3 regions of the Carnobacterium sp. CS13 genome follow, and region 3 is predicted to be linked to each of the others. Evidence: riboswitches for the same ligand, from Rfam matches in the RefSeq annotation. Region 3 holds a riboswitch; each other region holds the start of a gene.
The links. Region 3 has a riboswitch for magnesium ahead of JHE06_RS10975 (magnesium transporter MgtE N-terminal domain-containing protein). Riboswitches for the same ligand answer to the same signal wherever they lie in the genome.

Region 1 (6,834 bases), 900 kb from region 3:
AGATCCAACTGGGCCAGAAAATAAAAGCAAGCCGCTTTTAAACTGCACTAACTTTTCCATTTCATTAACTTCTTGGTGGAAAAAAGTTGTTTCTTTTAAAGGATGCACTTCCGTTTGATTCAATAACCGTATCACCATGGATTCTTGAGATTTGAAATTAGTGATCGTTGAAAATCGCAAAGCTTGTTTTGTCTTATTAAGCAAAAATTGAATCGATCCGCTTTGCGGACGTCTCCTTTCCCCGACATCCATATTGCATAAGTATTTAAAGTAGGAAATAAGGCGAACCCCTTCATCTGGTGTCAGATTAAAAAATTGAATTAAATAACCGCCAATTCGAAAAAATATTCTATAGTCATTTCCCTCGGGTAAAACATGAACATCACTTGCCCCTTTGTTTTGAGCCTTTAAAATAACGTGTTCAGCAAGTTGTTCTATCTCCATAACATGTGCCAATCCATTGTCTCATTCTCCTTGTTTTGTTTGAGCACACGGCATTCCCTCCTTATTTCAGAATATATGGTTTGCGATTTTCTAATAGGTTGTTCCCTCCTTTGATTGTTTTATGTTCCTACTCTAATTGTATGCTTTTCATCTTAATTTCCTTTTTTTATAAAAAAATATCCCTCCAACACTTTGCTGGAGGAACATCTTGTATATTTTGATTATAGTATCGCGTTGTGAAAAACTTCTGAAACGTCGTCATCTTCTTCTAATTTATCAATCATTTGTTCTAGTGTAACTCTTTTATCTTCAGATAATTCAACAGTTGTTTGCGGAATCATGGTAACTTCAGCTTGCGCTAATGTGTACCCTTCTTTTTCTAAGGCATCACGGACTTCTGGTAAATCGGACGGGTCTGTATAAACTTCAAATACTTCGTCAGATGTTTCCATTTCCTCTCCGCCAGCTTCCAGAACGCTCATCAGCATCGTGTCTTCATCAACATCTAAACCTTCGCGTGCGATAGCGATGTACCCTTTGCGGTCGAACATGTAACTCACTGAACCTTTTTCCCCTAGTGAACCGCCATTTTTATTAAAAGCGACACGGACGTTGGTTCCTGTCCGATTTAAATTATCTGATAAAGCATGCACTAAAACAGCTGTACCTTGAGGACCATAACCTTCATAAGTGACTTCGTCGTAATTTTCGTTCTCAGTTGTAGAACTGCCTTTTTTAATGGCTCTATCAATATTGTCGTTTGGCATATTGTTTGATTTGGCTTTATCCATCACCATACGTAATGAAGGGTTTGTGTCCGGATCAGGACCACCTTTTTTTACAGCCATATAAATTTCCCTAGATATTTTTTGGAAAATTTTGCCGCGTTTTGCATCTTGTGCATTTTTACGTCCTTGGATATTGTTCCATTTTGAATGTCCTGCCATCCATATTCCCTCATCTCACATTGTATTTTGGCAAATAAGCCCTTCTCATTCTACCAAAAAACAGGTTCTTGAGCAAATCTTTCTAAAAGTGATGGATCTTAGGAGAAATAGTCCTAACGGTAATTCTTTTTTGTTCTTTTTTTGTTTTTGTGGAAAACAAAAAAGAGAAGCGCTAGCCCAATAGCTGTTAATGCGCCGACACTATCTAGGGTCACATCTTGCAACAATGGTGTTCTGTTAGGCGTAATGCCTTGGTGAAATTCATCCAGTGCTGCATAGCCGGTAGCGAGCAGCCAAGAAATAAAGGCAGCTAGACTGATGCTCGTCATTTTATTCTTCAATCCTAGAAACCAAAACAACCCTAATAAAAAATAGGTGCCAAAATGGGCAGCTTTGCGAATAAAAAACTCTATAAACTCGCTATATCCCAGCGCATCAATGCTTACCTCTCCGCTAGCATATGTAAAGTGGATCCCGCTCAGCAGATTCTTAAGCGGTTCTTTTGCTAATAGTTGATTCAGCAAAGGGGTGACCGATTGTTCTTCATACGGTTGGGAAGAACTATAAAACAACACCCCCATAATTACTAAAGCCAACCCGATAAATAGATTATCTTTTGTGGATGAACGCATTTTTACACTCCTTTCTTTCTTTCTTTTAGTTTACCTCAATTTCTTTTCTTTTCACATAAAAGAAAGCCAAACCATATATAGTTTGACTTTCTTGCTGACAATAACATTAAACCATCATAGCCATTGTTTATTTATTTTAATATAAATATCTTTGACTACTTGAGTCAATACAATATAAGCTAAAACAATTAGGATCATCCATTTCCAGTAAGTTGCCGGTAAAGCTACAAAATCAAAGAATGTCCCGAATTTGCTTCCAGGGATCAATACAGCAGCCACTACAACAGCAAGGGTTGATAACGTTACGCTTAAGCTGGCTCTGCTTTGAATAAACGGAATCTTTTTCGTTCTGATCACATGGACGACAACAGTTTGAGTAATCAAACCAATCACGAACCAACCTGAATGGAATAAAGCAGCATCTTGGACCGTGTTAGCTTGGAAAACAAACCACATCAGTACAAATGTTAAAATATCAAAAATCGAACTGATCGGCCCAATGCTAAAAGTAAACTTCAATAAATCTGACGTTCCCCATTTAGCTGGTTTCATTAAATCTTCCTCATCCATCTTATCCCAAGGAATGGTTAATTGGGCGATATCATAAATAAGGTTTTGGACTAAGAGTTGAATCGAAAGCATTGGCAAGAATGGTAAAAAGGCGCTGGCTACTAATACACTAAATACATTACCGAAGTTTGAACTGATCGTCATTTTAATGTATTTCATCATGTTTCCAAAAACAGTCCGGCCTTCTAACACACCATCTTCTAAAACCGTTAAACTCTTTTCCAACAGAATGATTGAACTAGCTTCTTTCGTAATATCTGCTGCGGTATCAACAGAAATCCCTACATCAGCCGTTCTCAATGCGGGCGCATCGTTGATGCCGTCTCCCATAAATCCAACTGTGTGTCCTTTTTGTTGCAATAATTCAATGATTCGAGCTTTTTGAGTTGGATTTAATTTAGCAAAAAGATTGACTTCTTCTGTTGCATCCATCAATTCGTTGTCATCCATCGTTTCAAGTTCTGTTCCAAGAATCACACGGTTCACTTCGATTCCAACTTCTTTACAGATTTTTTGAGCGACTATTTCGTTATCGCCAGTCAAAACTTTTACATTCACACCATGTTCATGGAGCGACTTAATAGCTGTGATAGAAGATTGTTTTGGCGGGTCTAAAAATTCCATGAACCCTACTAGCACCATATCTGCTTCATCTTTAATTGAGTAAACAGCTGAATCATGAACGTTCAGTTTATAGGCGACACCTAGTGCACGCATGCCTTCTTTGTTCATTTTGATGCTGACTTCTTCCATCGTTTTTTGTAATTCTGGTGTCAACGGAACAACTTCACCGTTCAATTCTACATATTGACAAACTTTCAGCATTTCTTCTACGGCGCCTTTAGTGATCATAATTTGCTGATCCCCTGTTTTGACAGCTACAGTTAAACGGCGTCTTGAGAAATCGAATGGAATTTCGTCAATTTTTTCGACTTTTTCTAATTCAGCTTCTTCACGATTTTCACTGAAATACTCAATGACAGCGTGATCCATCACATTTTTCCAACCGGTTTGATAATTTGAGTTCATATACGCTAACTCTAAAACACGATTGCTTTCTTCGCCAATCGGATTTACATGACGTACCAAAACGACTTTGTCTTCCGTTATCGTTCCAGTTTTATCCGTACATAAGACATCCATAGCACCCAAGTTTTGAATAGCATTTAATTCTTTAACGATTACTTTTTTCTTAGACATCGTAATCGCACCTTTAGCTAAGTTGCTCGTAATGATCATCGGCAGCATTTCTGGTGTTAAACCAACAGCTACTGCTATTGAGAAGAAGAAAGCTTCGCCCCAATCGCCTTTTGAGATTCCATTGATTAAAAATACAATAGGAACCATGACAAGCATAAAGTTGATCAATAATTTACTAACATTTTTTACGCCACGGTCAAAGCTCGTTTCTCCTCTAGATTTAGAAGATTGAGTAGCAATATCTCCAAAGAAAGTATCTTCTCCTGTTTTTAATACGACTACTTTTCCTTGTCCGCTTAAAACATCTGTCCCCATAAAAGCTAAGTTATGAAGATCCAAAGCCGTTACGTGCGGATCTTCTTTTTCGCCTTCTATTTGGACAAACTTTTCAATCGGCATCGATTCTCCCGTTAATGACGATTGATTGACGAATAAGTCCTTAGTCCAAATCAAACGAGCATCTGCTGGAATCAAGTCTCCTGTCGACAGATTGACAATATCGCCAGGAACGACTTCATCAATGGGGATTTCTTTCGTTACCCCTTCTCTGGTCACTGCACAAGTGGTTTCGATAAGTTCTTTCAAAGCCAAACTGGCTTTTTGAGAACGATATTCTTGAATAAAATGAAGTCCTGCACTGAATAAAATCATCAAGCCCATAACGATACTGGCTTCAAAATCTTTAGTAGCAGCTGAGACAACTAATAAAAGTGCTAAAACATAAATAAATGGATCTTTAAATGCTTGGAGTAATAGTAGATACCAAGGAACAGGCTTTTGAGCAGCGACTTCATTTAACCCAAATTCTTCTAAGCGCTTTTCCGCTTCTGATTTGCTTAAGCCTGACTCTCCTGTATCCAACTGTTTTAAAACTGCTTCTTCTGTGAGGTAGCCTAATTCTTTTAATTGGTTGTTTTTAGATTTTTTTTCTGTATAAATGTGCTTCTTTTGATTTGCCATTATTTTTTCCTCCTTTTGCCTTACCGGAAAAAACAAGTTTGCTACACTATTATCCTAATTAAGAGGGTCATGGCAGGCTTACTTATTTTTTCTTCATCTCTCCAACAATCATCACCTGGACTATCACTACTAGAGCCTTTTTCCATACCATTCACCTCGCCTTTTTTTGATAGGTCTGCGCATTACTCTGAAATGACAATTCAAAAACTCGAAATTACGATTGAAACCCTTTTAGAAAGCAAACAATAAAAAAGCATACACTCCATTCTGCGATAGAGTATATGCTTGAATATCCATTCTAAATAAACGATAAACGATTCCATATTTAAATACAGCTTTTTTGCACCTCAAAAAAGTTCCTTGTATTCCTTCTCCATCGTCGAGTTTTAGCACTATATGGCGTAGATTATTCATCAGCTACATTAAAAATGACCTTAATTCGATCATTCCTGTTGACCCATTGGTGTCTCTCGACGTTTTTGGGCAGCAGCGTTTTTCCATATAGGAGCCTCACCTAACAGAAGCTTTATTCATTTCATGTCATTTACTATGCTAGCTCAAAGATTTTTAGAAGTCAAGTTGCTCGATTTCTCTTCTTCTATTCTTTTAAAAGTTAAGTTTATTTCAAGTTTAATCCCCTTACTGATTGGCCATTTGAATGGGTTTGTCTTAAAATCAGCGGATTATTTTTCTTTTCCAACTTTTTCACCGATAATGGTTATTTTCAAAATAGAAGCAACTGGACTATAATAAAGAAAGCGGCAATTAGAAAGGGAGTTTTTAAATGAAATACAGTATAAATTGGGATTTAGAATCTATTTTTCCTGGAGGCAGTCGTTCAACTCAACTCCATGAAAAAATGGCTCTCCTTCAAGAACAGTTAGAGGAATTATCAAAAAATGTAACCAGTTGGAACAGTGAACAAGATGGACCTGATTTCAAACACTTTACACAATTATTAGCTTTACAAGAAAAAGTAACTTTTGGTTTGTCTCAAGTCCATACTTTTATTGAAGCTGTTCAATCTGCTGATATCAATAATAAACAAGCCAGTGCTCTATTGGGGAAAGCATTCGAATTAAGCAGCTTTTCGAGCACGGTTCAGACAATTTTAGCTAAAAAAATAGTTGAGATACCTGACTCTGAATGGACTAACTTAACAAATCTGCCTGAGTTTCAACCGATTCAATTTGTTTTAAATGAAATAAGAACTCAAGGTAAAGAATTATTGAGTGAAGCTGAAGAGGCCTTGATCAATTCTCTTTCCATTGATGGATTCCAAGGCTGGAGCGACCATTACGATACATTAGTTGCAACAATTGAAATTCCATTTGAAGATAAAGATGGGCGTGTAACCAACTTATCTGCGGGACAAGCCTACAATAAAATGAATGCGGATCCTGATGCTGAAGTTAGAGAACAGCTCTTTCAGAAATGGGAAGCAACTTGGTCAGCAAAAGCTCCTTTATTCAGCGATACGCTTAATCATTTAGCCGGATTTCGTTTAGCAGATTATCAAGCTCATGGCGTGACCGATTACTTAAAACGTCCGTTAGAATACAATCGAATGAAACGTGAAACATTAGATACCATGTGGCAAGCCGTTAGCGATCATAAACAGCCTTTTATAGATTATTTAAACCGAAAAGCCCAATTATTAGGAAAAGAAAAATTAGCTTGGCAAGATATTGAAGCGCCTGTTTTAGTTGGGAACGCAGAACCTCAAGTTTATCCGTATGATCAAGGGGCCGAGTTCATCATCGAAAACTTCAAAAAAGTGAGTCCAAAAATGGCTGATTTTGCTCAATATGCTTTTGAACACAATTGGATCGAAGCTGAAAACCGCAGCGGCAAACGTCCTGGCGGCTACTGTGCAGAATTGCCAGAAAGCAATGAATCAAGAATTTTTATGACTTATGCCGATTCACCAAGTGAAGTTTCTACTTTAGCACACGAATTAGGCCACGCTTTCCATAGCCATGTAATGAATGACTTGCCTGCTTTAAACCAACAATATGCGATGAATGTAGCTGAAACAGCTAGTACCTTCGCTGAAATGATCGTTGCCGATGCAACTGTAA
Region 2 (6,834 bases), 1.2 Mb from region 3:
ATGTATAGAAATTGAGCAGAGTTTCAGTTTTATTTTTAGTAAAAGGGGGAAGATAAAATGAAAAAACAGTGGGGCATTGTGGTAGCTATTATATTAGTTTTAATGATTGCTTTATTTGCAGTAGTGAATGTAGAAGCGGTTCCAGTTAACTTTGGCTTTACAATGGTGTCGTGGCCGCTGATCATGGTGATCTTAGGTTCTTTATTTATTGGGGCACTGATAACGGTGTTGATCGCAACGAATTCTGCTTTTAAGACCAAGAAACAAATTAAAAATTATAAAGATGAATTATCCAAAATAGACCAAACGAAACAAAATGAACTAGATAATGTGAGAATGGAATATGAACAAAAATTAAACGATCAAGATGCTAAAATCATTGAACAAGAAAATAAAATCAACAGTTTAGAAAAAGAATTGATCGATCGAATGACTCATGCAACACCAGACAACAAATAAAACACAATGGATTATTTTTAGGGTATGAAAGAAATAACTTCCTTTAAAAGATTGGGACAATTTTTTGTCTCAATCTTTTTTGGTGCGCCCGGCATGGGTGATAACTTGGTGGTGAAAGTCCACTACAGGCTTGGCAGTAGGAACTGTTAGCGAATAGCAAGGGTGTCTTTCGCGAGAAAGAATCCGAAGGAAGCTGGACGCAAACACTCGCACTGACGAACAGAAATCTCATACAAGGCTGACTGGAGATGGACGAGCTTGCCAAACAAAGCGAAGTCCGATACTGCACGAGTCTCCTACAGTAAATGAGGCAGTGACATGAGTGGAAGGTTATCATTCTTACCCGGGAGGTCTCACTAGCGGTAAACACCGTAGTAACAACGAATAGTGAGAAGTCAGCAGACGCCATAGTAGGAGAACACAGTTCTCCGAAGGGCAGAACAATAATAATCTTGGAATAAACAAGGAGGTGGATGTAGCTCACGACTACAGAAAACATCGTGGTATAGACCGAAAGATGGCTACTCTTGGAGGGATAAGTTGGAAACGAAAGAGTACAAGAGAGTGTAGAGAGCTACAGTAACGATATGATGAAACAAGATGGTATCTCATTAATCAATCAAATCGCTAATTCAGATAATTTAAAGTTAGCCAGCAAGAAAGTGTATCAAAATAAAGGAGCTGCCGGTATCGATGGAGTGACCGTTCATGAATTGGACGCTCACTTAATAAAATATGGTCAGCAAATGATAGAGAAGATGAGAGCAGGAACTTACCAACCACAACCTGTTAAGCGGGTTTCTATCCCTAAGGATAACGGTGGTATAAGAAACTTGGGAATTCCCGTAGTGCGAGATCGAGTGGTGCAACAAGCTATTCTACAAGTGATTGAACCCATCATTGACCCTTCCTTTTCGACATACAGTTATGGTTTTAGGAAAGGCAGGAACGCTCATCAAGCGATTAAACAGGCAGAACAATATGTATCCGAAGGATACAAAACGATTGTCGACTGTGATTTGCGTAACTATTTTGATACAGTTCATCATCAAAAGTTGATGAATTACCTCAACTACTATATCCAAGATAAAATAGTGTTGCGGTTAATATGGAATTTTCTTAAAGCTGGAATTATGGACGGCAATGTCTTTATTGAGAATTATAAAGGAACCCCTCAAGGTGGAGTTATCTCTCCACTACTCGCTAATGTCTATTTAAATCAACTAGATAGAGAATTAGAGAAGCGAGGACACCGGTTTGTACGTTATGCGGACGACTTTTGTATCTATGTGAAAACACCTAGAGCAGGAGAACGAGTTTTAAAAAGCGTGACGACCTTTATAGGGGGAAACCTCCGGTTGGAGATTAATACGGAAAAAAGTAAAGTGACTACTCCAGCTAAAGCTAAGTTTCTAGGTTTCACTATCTGGAAAACACAGGGAAAGTCAGAAGCCGCCCATCTAAGGCGGCTAAACTCAAGTTCCGTAACCGACTCAGAAAACTAACGAGCCGAAAACGTCCTGGTACATTCAAACAAATTATAAAAGAAATTAACCTCTATACACAAGGCTGGATTAATTATTATGGAATTGGAGATATGAAAAGCTTTATCAAGAGCGTAGCTCATTGGCTAAATCATCGATTGAGACAACTATGTTGGAAACGATGGAACAAAGTATCGACTAAATTTCGTATGTTAAGAAAGTATGGAATAGAGAAAGAAGAAGCATGGAAGGTGGCTAATACGAGAAAAGGGTATTGGCGTATGACCCGTACCCACACACTTCACGGAGCGATTACGAAGAAAAAGCTGGTAAATTGGGGTCTAAAAGACCTAAACCAACTTTTCCAGCAGAGATACTTAAGTTATTGAACCGCCGTATACCGAACGGTACGTACGGTGGTGTGAGAGGTCGGAGCCGTAAGGCTCCTCCTACTCGATTAATATAGAATAGAATTCAGACAGATCAAAGTTAGAAAAGACTAAAGCGCATCATTAAAAAAGAGCTGGCTTGAATATTAATTTTTTTTGTCCTACAATGAATAAGATAGATAGAATTAAATAGCCTTGTTAGGTGAGGCTACTGTACCAGAGATAAGCTACTGCCCAGAAACGTCCAAAGACGCCAACGGGTCAACAGGAATTTTCGAATTAAGGAAATTTTTAACGTAGCTGGGTCTGACCCTATGCTGTACAGTGCTGAAACTCAATGAAGGGGTGCGGGGATTAAGCCCATTTGAAGCAACTTGCCCAGCAATTGTTTTGCACGCCCTTCGGAGCGTGTTTTTTTTGTTTCTATTTTATCTTAAAGACAGATAGGAGCAGAAGAATAATTTTGCTCCTATCTTGCTCTTGATGCCTTATCATAAAATCCTTTAAGGGAGGTGGTTCGGATGGATTCTATTCCGTCTTGTCGACAGATGAAACAAATCAAAAACATCCCATCCATACGCTACATAAACTATTACAAGAAGGAGAAGCTCGTTTGAGGAGCCTTCCTGAGAGGAATGATTTTAATGAAAAGAATTGATGATAGAAAAAATAATTACTATGAAGGAATCTTTAAAGCTGCGAAGGAAAATAATCGTAAGAAGTTTCGTAAGTTATTCTTAAAACTCCATACAAATGACCAAGTAGAACTCTTCCATCTTCTATATACTGAAAAAAAGAAAAAAGTAGAGAGTTTCTTGGAACCGTCAGAGTTTGCGGAATTATTTGAATGGATGGATCCCGCTGATCAAACGGAAGCCTATGAAGCCTTTTCAACTGAATATATTGCGAATTTATTCCATTATATGGAGATAGATAATGTGGTGGATTTTTTATCCTACCGAGATGACGAAGAAAGACAGGCTCTCTTAAACCAGTTGGATGCAGCAGAAAGAAGCAGAGTAGAAGAAATGCTTGCCTATGAGCCAGAGACTGCCGGATCCATTATGACTAAAGGATTTATCAGTGTTTCTCCTGAAAACACTGTGCAGCAGACGGTAAAAATGGTGCGTATCTTTGCTAAAGAAACAGAAATGGTTTACTATATTTATGTTTTAGATAAAGAAAACAGATTGGTAGGTATTTTGTCTCTTCGTGACATGATTCTTCATCCAGAAGATACAAAAGTTCAAGACGTTATGCTTACCCAGCTAACCTTTGTGAGAATCAATGATGACCAGGAAGTAGTTGCACGTATGATTCAAGATTACGATTTACTAGCAGTTCCTGTTTTAAACGATGAAGATGTGATGTTAGGAATTGTAACTGTTGACGATGTGATGGATATTCTAGTTGAAGAGACTACAGAAGATTTTAATGAATTTTCTGCTATCCGAAAAACTAAAAGCAAAATGGAAAGAGGAGAAGAAAGCGCTTGGCAAACTGCTCGAGTAAGGATGCCGTGGATCATCATCCTTGTTTTCTTGGGAATGATCAGTGCCTCTTTAATTAGTTCTTTTGAAGAAACTTTGAATCAAGTTGTAGTGCTTGCTGCTTTTATCCCCATTATTATGGATTCAGCCGGAAATGTAGGAACGCAGTCATTGGCAGTAGCGGTCCGAAACATTTCTATGGGAGAAAAAAGAACCAAGGAAGAATTTTGGCAGAATATACTAAAAGAATTAGTAGCAGGAATGATAATCGGGTTAGCTGCGGGAATAGTATTAGCACTCGTAGTAGGTATCTTTTATCAGAATCTAGTTTTAGCAGTGATTATTGGGTTTTCTCTTTTTGTGACCTTAAGCTTGTCTACTGTAGTGGGTGCTGTAATTCCTTTTCTTATCAACAGACTGAAAATTGACCCTGCTATTGCTTCTGGTCCTTTCATCACGACCATCAATGATGCAATGGGGTTATTGATTTACTTTAGCGTAGCAACAAAACTACTCCATGTGCTTTAAAAATCTGGAAGCAGCACCAAACGTATCTCAAGACGTTTGGTGCTGCTCTTTTTAGGGCAAACCTAAAACAGTACTTTTCTATTTAAAAGATTTTAACCAATCTAAAGAGAACTTGTGAATCAAAGTGTCGGTTTAAAGGATTGAAAGCGAAATCAATCAAAGTGTTATTGACTCAAGCTGTAGGAGATGCTACTTTGAATAAGTTGATATTACAAACAGAGGAGTATGCATACAGTGAAAAAAGAACATGTTCAGGTTAAACAGGTAATAATAGATCCAACAGCAATTGGATTATTTGGATTAGCAATAGTGACATTAGTTGCTTCTACACAAAAATTAGGATGGACTAACGGCGTTTCCGGTATCGTCCCTTGGGCTTTTATGCTAGGTGGAATTGGGCAGTTGATTGCTTCGTCATATGATGCAAAACACAACAATTTATTTGGAGCAACAGCTTTTGCAGCTTACGGCTTATTTTGGTTAGGAACAGGAATGAGCTGGATGGTTCAAAACGGTTTATTTGGAGCTGCTTTTCAGGCAATGTATGACCCTAGACAATTAGGTGTGGCTTTCTTAGGCTACTTTGTTTTCACTGTGTTTATGACATTGGGAGCGATGGAAACCAATAAAAATTTATTTATGATTTTCTTATTGATTGCTTTTCTTTTCTTAGGGCTGTTTATGTCAAGTTTTGGAATTGCAGAAAACTTCTTTCACATGATGGCTGCTATTGCTGAGTTTTTGATTGCTATCTTTGCTTTTTATGGAAGTGCGGCAGCAGTTTTAAATGGACATTTTGGTTATACTTTCTTGCCAATCGGCAAACCTTTTGGTATTTTTAAAAAATAAAAAAAGAAACTCCTCTTCTTGCAAGAGGAGTTTAAACCACGCTATTATGTATGCGGTTACCTTTAGGTGCTGATTCTTCGAAGTGCTTTTCAAAAAAATATCTAGTTTCAATAACTAGTTTGTCTAGTTATCTGACTTATGGTAAACTATGGGTAATTAAATTGTTAGAATAGGTGACTACATGAATAAAATAGAAGAAGAATTAATAGCCTGGACAAAAGAAATTACTCAATTTCGGTTTCCGCGTTGGGAAGACTTGCCAGATTTTGATTTATACATGGATCAAGTACTGACTTTGATTGATACTTATCTTTCTGTGTTTAATCCGAGTCAACAGAAAAAAATCATTACGGCGTCAATGGTAAATAATTATGTGAAATTAGGGTTGATTCCAGCTCCTGTGAAAAAGCGATATAAGAAAAAACATTTAGCGTACCTAATTGCGATTTCTGTTTTGAAACAAGTCTTGACTATTCCAGAAGTTAAAGAAGGAATTATCTATCAAGCTTCAATCAGCGGCATTCGGGAAGCGTATGATTTGTTTTGTACTGAACAAGAAGCAGCTTTGATAGCTATCGCTTCACATTTGGAGAAAAAAGATCGACACCCTTTGCCGTTGATGCCAAATGATACAGATATGGCTAATTTAGTTGTTCGCACTGCAACGATAGCGGTAGCGACTAAAATCGTTACTGAAAAAACGTTATCTTTGATTGCTCAAGAAAAAACAGCAAATAGGAAAGAGACCAAACAAAAAAAAGAAACTGAACTGTGAGGAGATAATTATGAACAAAGAAAAAATTGCTTTTCTCGTCGATTCTGGGTCCAATGTCCCTGAAGAAATCGTTAAGTTAGGAAATATGAAAGTTATTCCTTTAAAAATTATCTATAATAATGAAGAATTCACTGATAATGTGGATATCACAGCGCAAGATGTATATGATCGGTTAGAAGAAGAAATACCTAAAACTTCATTGCCGAGCGGCGAAACCATCACTGAAATGCTGGAAGAAATTCAATCAGAAGGCTTTGAAAAAGTGATCTGTGTCACTATTTCTAGTGGACTGAGCGGCACAAACAATATGGTTCGAGTAGTGGCGGAACAGTTTAAAGATTTGGATATCTTCACAGTTGATACAAAAAATATCGGAATCGGCAGCGGGTTGATTGCTGTCCAAGCCTATACTTATGTTGCAGAAGGCTTGGATTGGGAAACAATCAAAACTAAATTAGAAGAAGATGTTGCAAAGTCTAAAATCTTTTTCCACGTACCAACGTTAGAGTATCTGCAAAAAGGTGGTCGAATCGGTTTGGTCGCTTCTATCTTGGGCAATATGTTAAATTTAAAACCTATTATTACCTGCAATGAAGACGGGGTTTACGATACCGTCGCTAAGATACGCGGCAGCAAGAAAAGTGTTCAAAAAGCAATTTCTTTAGCAGTTGAATTTGCAGGAACGGCTAAAAAATACCATTTAGCTATTGCTTATGGCGGAAAAACTGCTGAAAGCCAAGTTGCGGGCATTCGTGCTGAACTTAAAAAGCAATTGCCGCTTTTTGATAAAATTTACGAAGGTCAAATTAGCCCAGCACTAGGTGTTCATACGGGTCCTGGGTTAATCGGGATCGGTGTCT
Region 3 (6,834 bases):
TGAGATCATAAATGACGATATCCTCTTTCGTTTAGAACGGCTCATCGAAGATACGGTATTGACCGTAGAAGCTTTCGCAGCTATTCGTAAGGAAAAAGACGAAGAATACGACTTTTAATGTTAAGAAAAGCAGACAAGCCCGCCTTGACTTCCATAAAAATAGGGAATACTACTTGGGGAGCAACGCTCCTTTCGTCGACTTGTATAAAGCACGCGTAGCGTGACTGTAGGCCTTTTAATCATCTTTTTTACGAGAGGTCTGGGCTTGAACGCTAGACATTGAACGCACAAAAAAACTTATGATACTCTGGAACAAAATAAGTGGATACAAATTTTTTAAAAAAAGAAATTCAAATTTAAAGGAGAAGATCAATATGACAAAAGTGAATTTAGCAGTAGTATTTTATAGTATGGGTGGAACAAATTATCAATTAGCACAATGGGCAGCAGAAGCCGCAACAGCAGCAGGCGCTGATGTCAGAGTATTAAAAGTACAAGAATTGGCTCCTGAAGCAATCATTCAAGGAAATGAAACTTGGAAAGCTACTGTCGAAGCAACAAAAGACGTTCCAGTAGCAACATCCGCTGATTTGGAGTGGGCAGATGCCATCATTTTCAGCACTCCAACGCGTTTCGGAAATATGCCATCACAAATGAAACAGTTCCTGGATATCCAAGGAGGCATTTGGGCTAGCGGAAAAACAGTTAACAAAGTAGTTAGTGCTATGTCTTCTGCGCAAAATCCGCATGGTGGACAAGAAGCAACAATCCTGTCATTGTATACCAGCATGATGCACTGGGGAGCCATTATTGCAGCGCCAGGGTATTCAGACCCTGTCTTATTCAAAGCAGGCGGCAACCCTTATGGAACAAGCGTGACTGTAGGACAAGACGGAAAAATGATTGAAGATGTAGCAGATGCTGTGAAATACCAAGCTGAGCGTACCGTCAAAGTGGCAGAATGGGTCAAAAAAGGCAACGAATAAGCCTGCTTCAGGTTGATTTTTTGAAACAAAGCATGAGTTAATTATTCAATTATGCAAAGGGGGGAGCGGGACTTGTGTCCTGTTCCCTTTTAAATTTATTTTAAAAAAAAGAGCAGCCCCAAACGTCTTGAATTGCGTTTGGGGCTGCTCTTCTATTTTCTTTCTAAAGCACATGAATCAGTTTTGTTGCTGCACTAAAATAAATCAATAACCCCATTGCATCATTGATCGTTGTAATAAAAGGCCCAGAAGCAATAGCGGGATCAATTTTCAATCTATTGATAAGGAAGGGAATGACTGCACCTACTACAGTAGATAAACTTAAAGTCACCAAAAGAGAAAAGCCAATAATGACGGCTAAAACGAGGTTCTGATAAAAAATGCCCACTACAAGTGCTAAAACTACCCCTGTAGATAATCCGATTATCATTCCTGCTAGAAGTTCTTTTAGGACGTTTTGCCAAAATTCTTCCCTAGTTTTTTCTTCTCCCATAGGAATATTTCGAACTGCAACCGCCAAGGATTGTGTGCCGACATTCTCAGCTGAATCCATAATAATCGGGATAAAAACAGCAAGCACGACCACTTGACTCAACGTTTCTTCAAATGAACTGATCAAAGAAGCACTGATCATTCCAAGGAAAACAAGAATGACGATCCACGGCATCCCTGCACGAGCAATTTGCCAAGCGCTTTCTTCTCCTCGTTCCGTTTTGCTTTTTTTTTGAATAGCAGAGAATTCATTAAAATCCTCTGTTGTTTCTTCAGCTAAAATATCCATCACATCATCTACAGTCACAATTCCCAACATCACATCTTCATCATTTAAAACAGGGACAGCTAATAAATCCTAATCTTGAATCATACGGGCAACTGCTTCTTGGTCATCATTCATACGCACAAAGGCTAGTTAAGTCAGCATAACATCTCGGACTTTTGTAACTTCCGAATTCAAGGTCGTGTCTCGTAAAGATAAGATGCCTACCAATCTGCTGGCTGTGTCTAAAACGTAAATATAATAAACCATTTCTGCTTCCTTAGCAAAAGTACGTACCATCTCCACTGTTTGCTGCACAGTATGTTCAGGATAAACGCTAATAAACCCTTTCGTCATAACGGACCCGGCAGTTTCCGGTTCATACGCAAGCATTTCTTCTACTCTGCTTCTTTCTGCTGCGTCTAATAAATTTAAGAAAACTTGACTTTCTTCGTCATCTCGATAAGATAAAAAGTTTACCACATTGTCTATCTCCATGTAATGGAATAAGTCCGCAAATTCTGCTGGTTCTAAAAAGCTCTCTACTTTTTTTCTCTTTTCAGGATATAAGAGGTGAAAAAGTTCAACTTGATCATTTGTATGAAGTTTCAAAAATAGCTTACGAAATTTTTTACGGTTGTTTTCCTTTGCGGCTTTGAAGATTCCTTCATAATATGTGTTTTTTCTGTCATCCATTCTTTTCATTACTATTATTCCTCTCAGGAAGGCTCATTAAAAGTGCTCCTCTTTCCTGTATTAGTTTTTGCACTATATGAATAAAACTTTTCGATTTTTTCATCTGTCGACAAGATGGAATAGAATCCACTTGAACCACCCCCTAGAGAATTTCATGGTAATGAAACAAGCTAACAGCAAAAACGTTTTTCTCCTGTTGACTTTTGCTTACCATTTAACTTAAAAAAGAAATAAAAAAAGCACGCTTCGAAGAGCGTGCAAAACAATTGCTGGGCAAGATGCTTCAAATGGGCTTAATCCCCGCACCCCTTCATTGAGTTTCAGCACTGTATAGCATAGGGACGATCCCAGCTACGTTAAAAATTTCCTTAATTCGAAAATTCCTGTTAACCCATTGGCGTCTTTGGACGTTTCTGGGTAGCAGCATCTCTCTAGTACAGTAGCCTCACCTAACAAGGCTATTCAATTCTTTCTATCTCTCTTATTCATTGTAGGACAAAAGAATTTAACATTTAAGCTTACTCTTTTTGAACGACGCTTTTTAGGATAGAAAAGTTAATCGTTTTGCTCTATCTCGTTGTACTCATTTTCCCAATCTGATTTAAACATAGCGTACGTTGCTATATCACAAAGGTTCCCTTCATTATTCTTTGCTCCCTCTCTTTTGATTCCTTCAAAATTCATTCCAACCTTTTCCATGACCTTTCCCGAACCAGGATTTTCGGTATGGTGGCTGGCTTCTATTCTATTAAATCCAACACATTCAAATAAAAATTCTTTAATAGCACTAAAAGCTTCTGTCATAATTCCTTTATTCCAATAATCCTTAGACATACAATACCCAATCACGGCAGATTCAATGTCGTTGTTTATCTGAACCACATCAATCGTTCCGATGACTTGTTGGTTTTCTTTTAACTCTATACACCAGCGATAGCAGTCTTCTTGTTCCAGCTCTTTTTGCCAATTTGAGATACTGGCTATTGTAACCTCGCTACTGTTATGCGGCTTCCATGTTAAATGTTTGGTTACTTCTTCATCACTTGCCCAGTTGTGATACACGTCTTCTGCATCATTTAGGGCGATCCTTCTTAAGAATAATCTTTCTGTTTCTAATGGTTGAGTACCGCTATGTTTCACCTAATCATCCTCCTCAGTATCATTCTTCTTTGTACCTATCATACAGAATAAATTTATATTATTCAGCGGCTGATTTTCTTAGAAACTATGAAATGCAATAAAACTTGTCACATTAACCCTATTCAATTTTTAAATAACAATTAATTTTTGACGAGTAGCATTCAAAAGCTACAAGAAAAAAGCACCTAACAAACGTTAGAAAGCTTCTTTTCTTGTAACTTTATGAAATATAACCTCCCAGTTACTGCAACTATTATCTGTTAATAGAACGTGCAACTCTTGATACAGTATGACGCTGTCCACGAATGGCTTTACTCATTGCGAAAATATTTTCAACCGTAGCAACTCCGCCATATCCAGCATCGCCAATATGTTGAATATCAACTCCACATATTTTATTTTGTAAAGCCATATACTTAATTGTATCAGGATCGGAACTTTCTTGGCTCGTTCCAATAGCGGTCATAACTAGAGCTCCTTCTTGGTGTGCTAATTTAACAGCTTCTTTTAAATCTTCTTTATCAAACCCTGGCACTGTTCCAATTGATGGTGTGAGAATAATATCCGCTCCAGCCTCAATCAAGCTTTTAATGACGTTTAAATCTGCAACAGCTTCATCGACTCCAGCACCATGCATTTTCCCAGCAATAATAAGACCAGAATAATGTTCTTTTGCTTTTTTTACTGTATCAATAATTGCGACATTTGTTACACCTGTTCCTGGATTACCTGTGAAACAGACAAAGTCTAATCCTAATTTTTCGATTTGTTTCAATGTTTCGCTATTGGCTTGACGCCCTAAAGAGATTTCTTCCCGTTCTTCAAGCATATCTGCAGACGTATCCACCGGTTCCAAGTTGACTCCAATCGGACGACCAACTAATTCATGCAAACGATCAACAAACGAGCCTTCGTATTCTCCGATTGCAAATACATCGGGATTTAATACATCGATTCCATTTAAAAGAATTAAATCAGCTCCGAATGCTCGTGCAATTTCTGAATTTGTAATATCGCCAATAAACGATTCACGCGGAGCCAAATTTTCGGATAGGATAACGCGGCCTTCGCTTGCTTTAATACTTTGTTTCAATTCTTGAGCATTCATAGCCAAAATTTCTGCAGTATTCGCACTAATTAAACGTTTATTCATTTTTTTCACTACTCCCTTTATAATTTTTGAGACAATGATTCATTTTCTTCTTGTGCTTTGAACCGTTTTTCAAGAGCTAAGAAGAACGGCAAGTAAAGCAGAACATCCAATACAATTAAAACAATTTGCAGAATCGAACCACTCACACTACCTGTTGTTAAGAAACCACTAATAATAGGCGGCATCGTCCAAGAGGCTACGACTCTAGTTAAAGGCACCAGTCCGATTGACATGGCGATATACGAAACAACTGCATTGACAATTGGAGCAAGTACAAACGGAACAAGCAGCATAAAGTTCAAGACTACTGGAATACCAAACATCGTCGGTTCATTAATATTAAATAAACCCGGTACAACTGTTATCGGAGCCATAATTTTGGTTTGTTTACTGGTATTTTTTTTGCGGGCTAAATAGCCGATAACCAGTACTAAACCAATCGTTGCTCCACCACCGCCGATATAAACAAAGTTGTCCATAAACGCTATCGTGATCACGTTTTTCAATTCGCTTCCAGCTTGATAAGCTGCTTGGTTAGCATCTAAATTCGCGATCCAAATCGGCTGCATAATAGAGTTCACCACATTACCGCCATGGATCCCAACAAACCATAGCAAACTGTTTAAACCTGCGACAATCACTGTACCAAAAATGTTATTACCCAATAATCCGAGCGGACCCCCTAAAACGACTTGAGCAATTTCATGTAAATTAGGCAATGTCATAGAATCAAGTAAAGCGTATACAATTAACCAAAATGTAATGATCGCTGCACCTGGGATAATGGCACTGAAACTTCTCGCAACAGCTGGCGGAACACTTTCTGGCAGCTTGATTTGAATATTGTGGTTAATGAACCACTGGTACACATATGCACTCAATAACCCTAGAATAATAGCAACGAACAAACCCCGAGCACCAAGATAAGTGACCGTAAGCCCTGATCCTGTTTCACCTGAAATAAAAGGTGTTACAACAACAAATGAAGCTAACGAAACAATTCCAGCAGCAACTCCATCTACTTTGTATTGAGTTGCCAAACTTTGGGCAATACCAAAACTTGCTATTAAACCAATCAAACCAAAACTGCTATCGACGCCTTTCCATAAATAACCTGATACACCGATATCTCCTAACCAAGCTTCCCAACCAGGAACTGGCAAGCTGGCAATGACCATAAAGATAGAACCAATGATGATTAAAGGCATGGCTAAAGTAATCCCATCGCGAATGGCCGTTAAATATTTATTTGTACTTAGTTTTACTGCAATCGGCATAACTTTTTCTTCAATAAAATTGTTTGACTGTGACATAATGAATCCCCCTTTTTTAATTACTTTATATAACAAAACAAACCACGTTAAACCCTTTCATTTCGTTAATTAGTAATATTTAGTTATTAAATACAGTATAGTCAATTAGTTTTATTTTGTAAACAATTAATTGATTATTTAACATTATTTATTTTTAATCATTACAAAAAATAAATAATAAGTTATACTATCTTTAATGACTTGCACCATAATAATCAACCGTAAAAATAAACCTTTATAAGAAAAAGAAGTAAGATAAGCAACTATCGTTTTAGCATATCACGCGTATTCTGTTGCTAAAAATGTCCTTCTTGCAAGAACAATATAGGCATTTATTTTATAAATAAATACAGAAAGAGGCTATTAGTATGTACCTATCTAAGAAGCAAGGTATACAAAAAACAAGAATATTAGATAAAATATACACCAAAGGACCTATCTCAAGAATCGAGATATCAAAAGAATTAAACATTACCCCTGCTACTGTAAGCGAAATAACAAACAAACTGATTGATGAAAAACATATTCATGAATTAGGCGAAGATGAAACAGGTAACAAACCAGGCCGCAAAAAAATTTTATTAACGATTTCATCCCAACACAGCTACTTCATAGGCGTAGAGTTATCCGATAAGTTTCTGTCCTTTTGTTTAAGCGATAATCTGGGATCGGTTATTGAACAACAAATTCTCTATCATAATAGTTGGGATTTTCAAGAGTCATTTACGGAGACTTTTTTTCTAGAAAAAATGACTCAGTTTATCGAACAATATACGGAATATGACCCTG

Region 1: linked by a shared signal. The riboswitch ahead of mgtA (magnesium-translocating P-type ATPase) and the one ahead of JHE06_RS10975 (magnesium transporter MgtE N-terminal domain-containing protein) in region 3 are both predicted to bind magnesium.
Region 2: linked by a shared signal. The riboswitch ahead of mgtE (magnesium transporter) and the one ahead of JHE06_RS10975 (magnesium transporter MgtE N-terminal domain-containing protein) in region 3 are both predicted to bind magnesium.

What each region holds. Positions count from the first base shown of each region.
Region 1 is NZ_CP067364.1:661,880-668,713, reverse strand. It holds gene comGA (competence type IV pilus ATPase ComGA) at 1-456, opposite strand, end outside; gene JHE06_RS03235 (YebC/PmpR family DNA-binding transcriptional regulator) at 666-1,391, opposite strand; gene JHE06_RS03230 (VanZ family protein) at 1,505-2,023, opposite strand; gene mgtA (magnesium-translocating P-type ATPase) at 2,138-4,753, opposite strand; M-box (ykoK) riboswitch at 5,117-5,282, opposite strand; gene JHE06_RS03220 (M3 family oligoendopeptidase) at 5,538-6,834, shown strand, end outside.
Region 2 is NZ_CP067364.1:1,167,401-1,174,234, forward strand. It holds gene JHE06_RS05725 (LapA family protein) at 58-459, shown strand; gene ltrA (group II intron reverse transcriptase/maturase) at 1,047-1,964, shown strand; gene JHE06_RS12165 (group II intron maturase-specific domain-containing protein) at 1,997-2,332, shown strand; M-box (ykoK) riboswitch at 2,520-2,683, shown strand; gene mgtE (magnesium transporter) at 2,977-4,350, shown strand; gene JHE06_RS05740 (acetate uptake transporter) at 4,585-5,199, shown strand; gene JHE06_RS05745 (DUF1836 domain-containing protein) at 5,381-5,974, shown strand; gene JHE06_RS05750 (DegV family protein) at 5,985-6,834, shown strand, end outside.
Region 3 is NZ_CP067364.1:2,323,715-2,330,548, forward strand. It holds gene JHE06_RS10960 (NADPH-dependent FMN reductase) at 1-118, shown strand, start outside; gene wrbA (NAD(P)H:quinone oxidoreductase) at 375-986, shown strand; gene JHE06_RS10970 (magnesium transporter) at 1,150-1,797, opposite strand; gene JHE06_RS10975 (magnesium transporter MgtE N-terminal domain-containing protein) at 1,897-2,448, opposite strand; M-box (ykoK) riboswitch at 2,740-2,903, opposite strand; gene JHE06_RS10980 (GNAT family N-acetyltransferase) at 2,995-3,579, opposite strand; gene JHE06_RS10985 (DUF7916 family protein) at 3,833-4,732, opposite strand; gene JHE06_RS10990 (PTS sugar transporter subunit IIC) at 4,750-6,045, opposite strand; gene JHE06_RS10995 (ROK family transcriptional regulator) at 6,414-6,834, shown strand, end outside.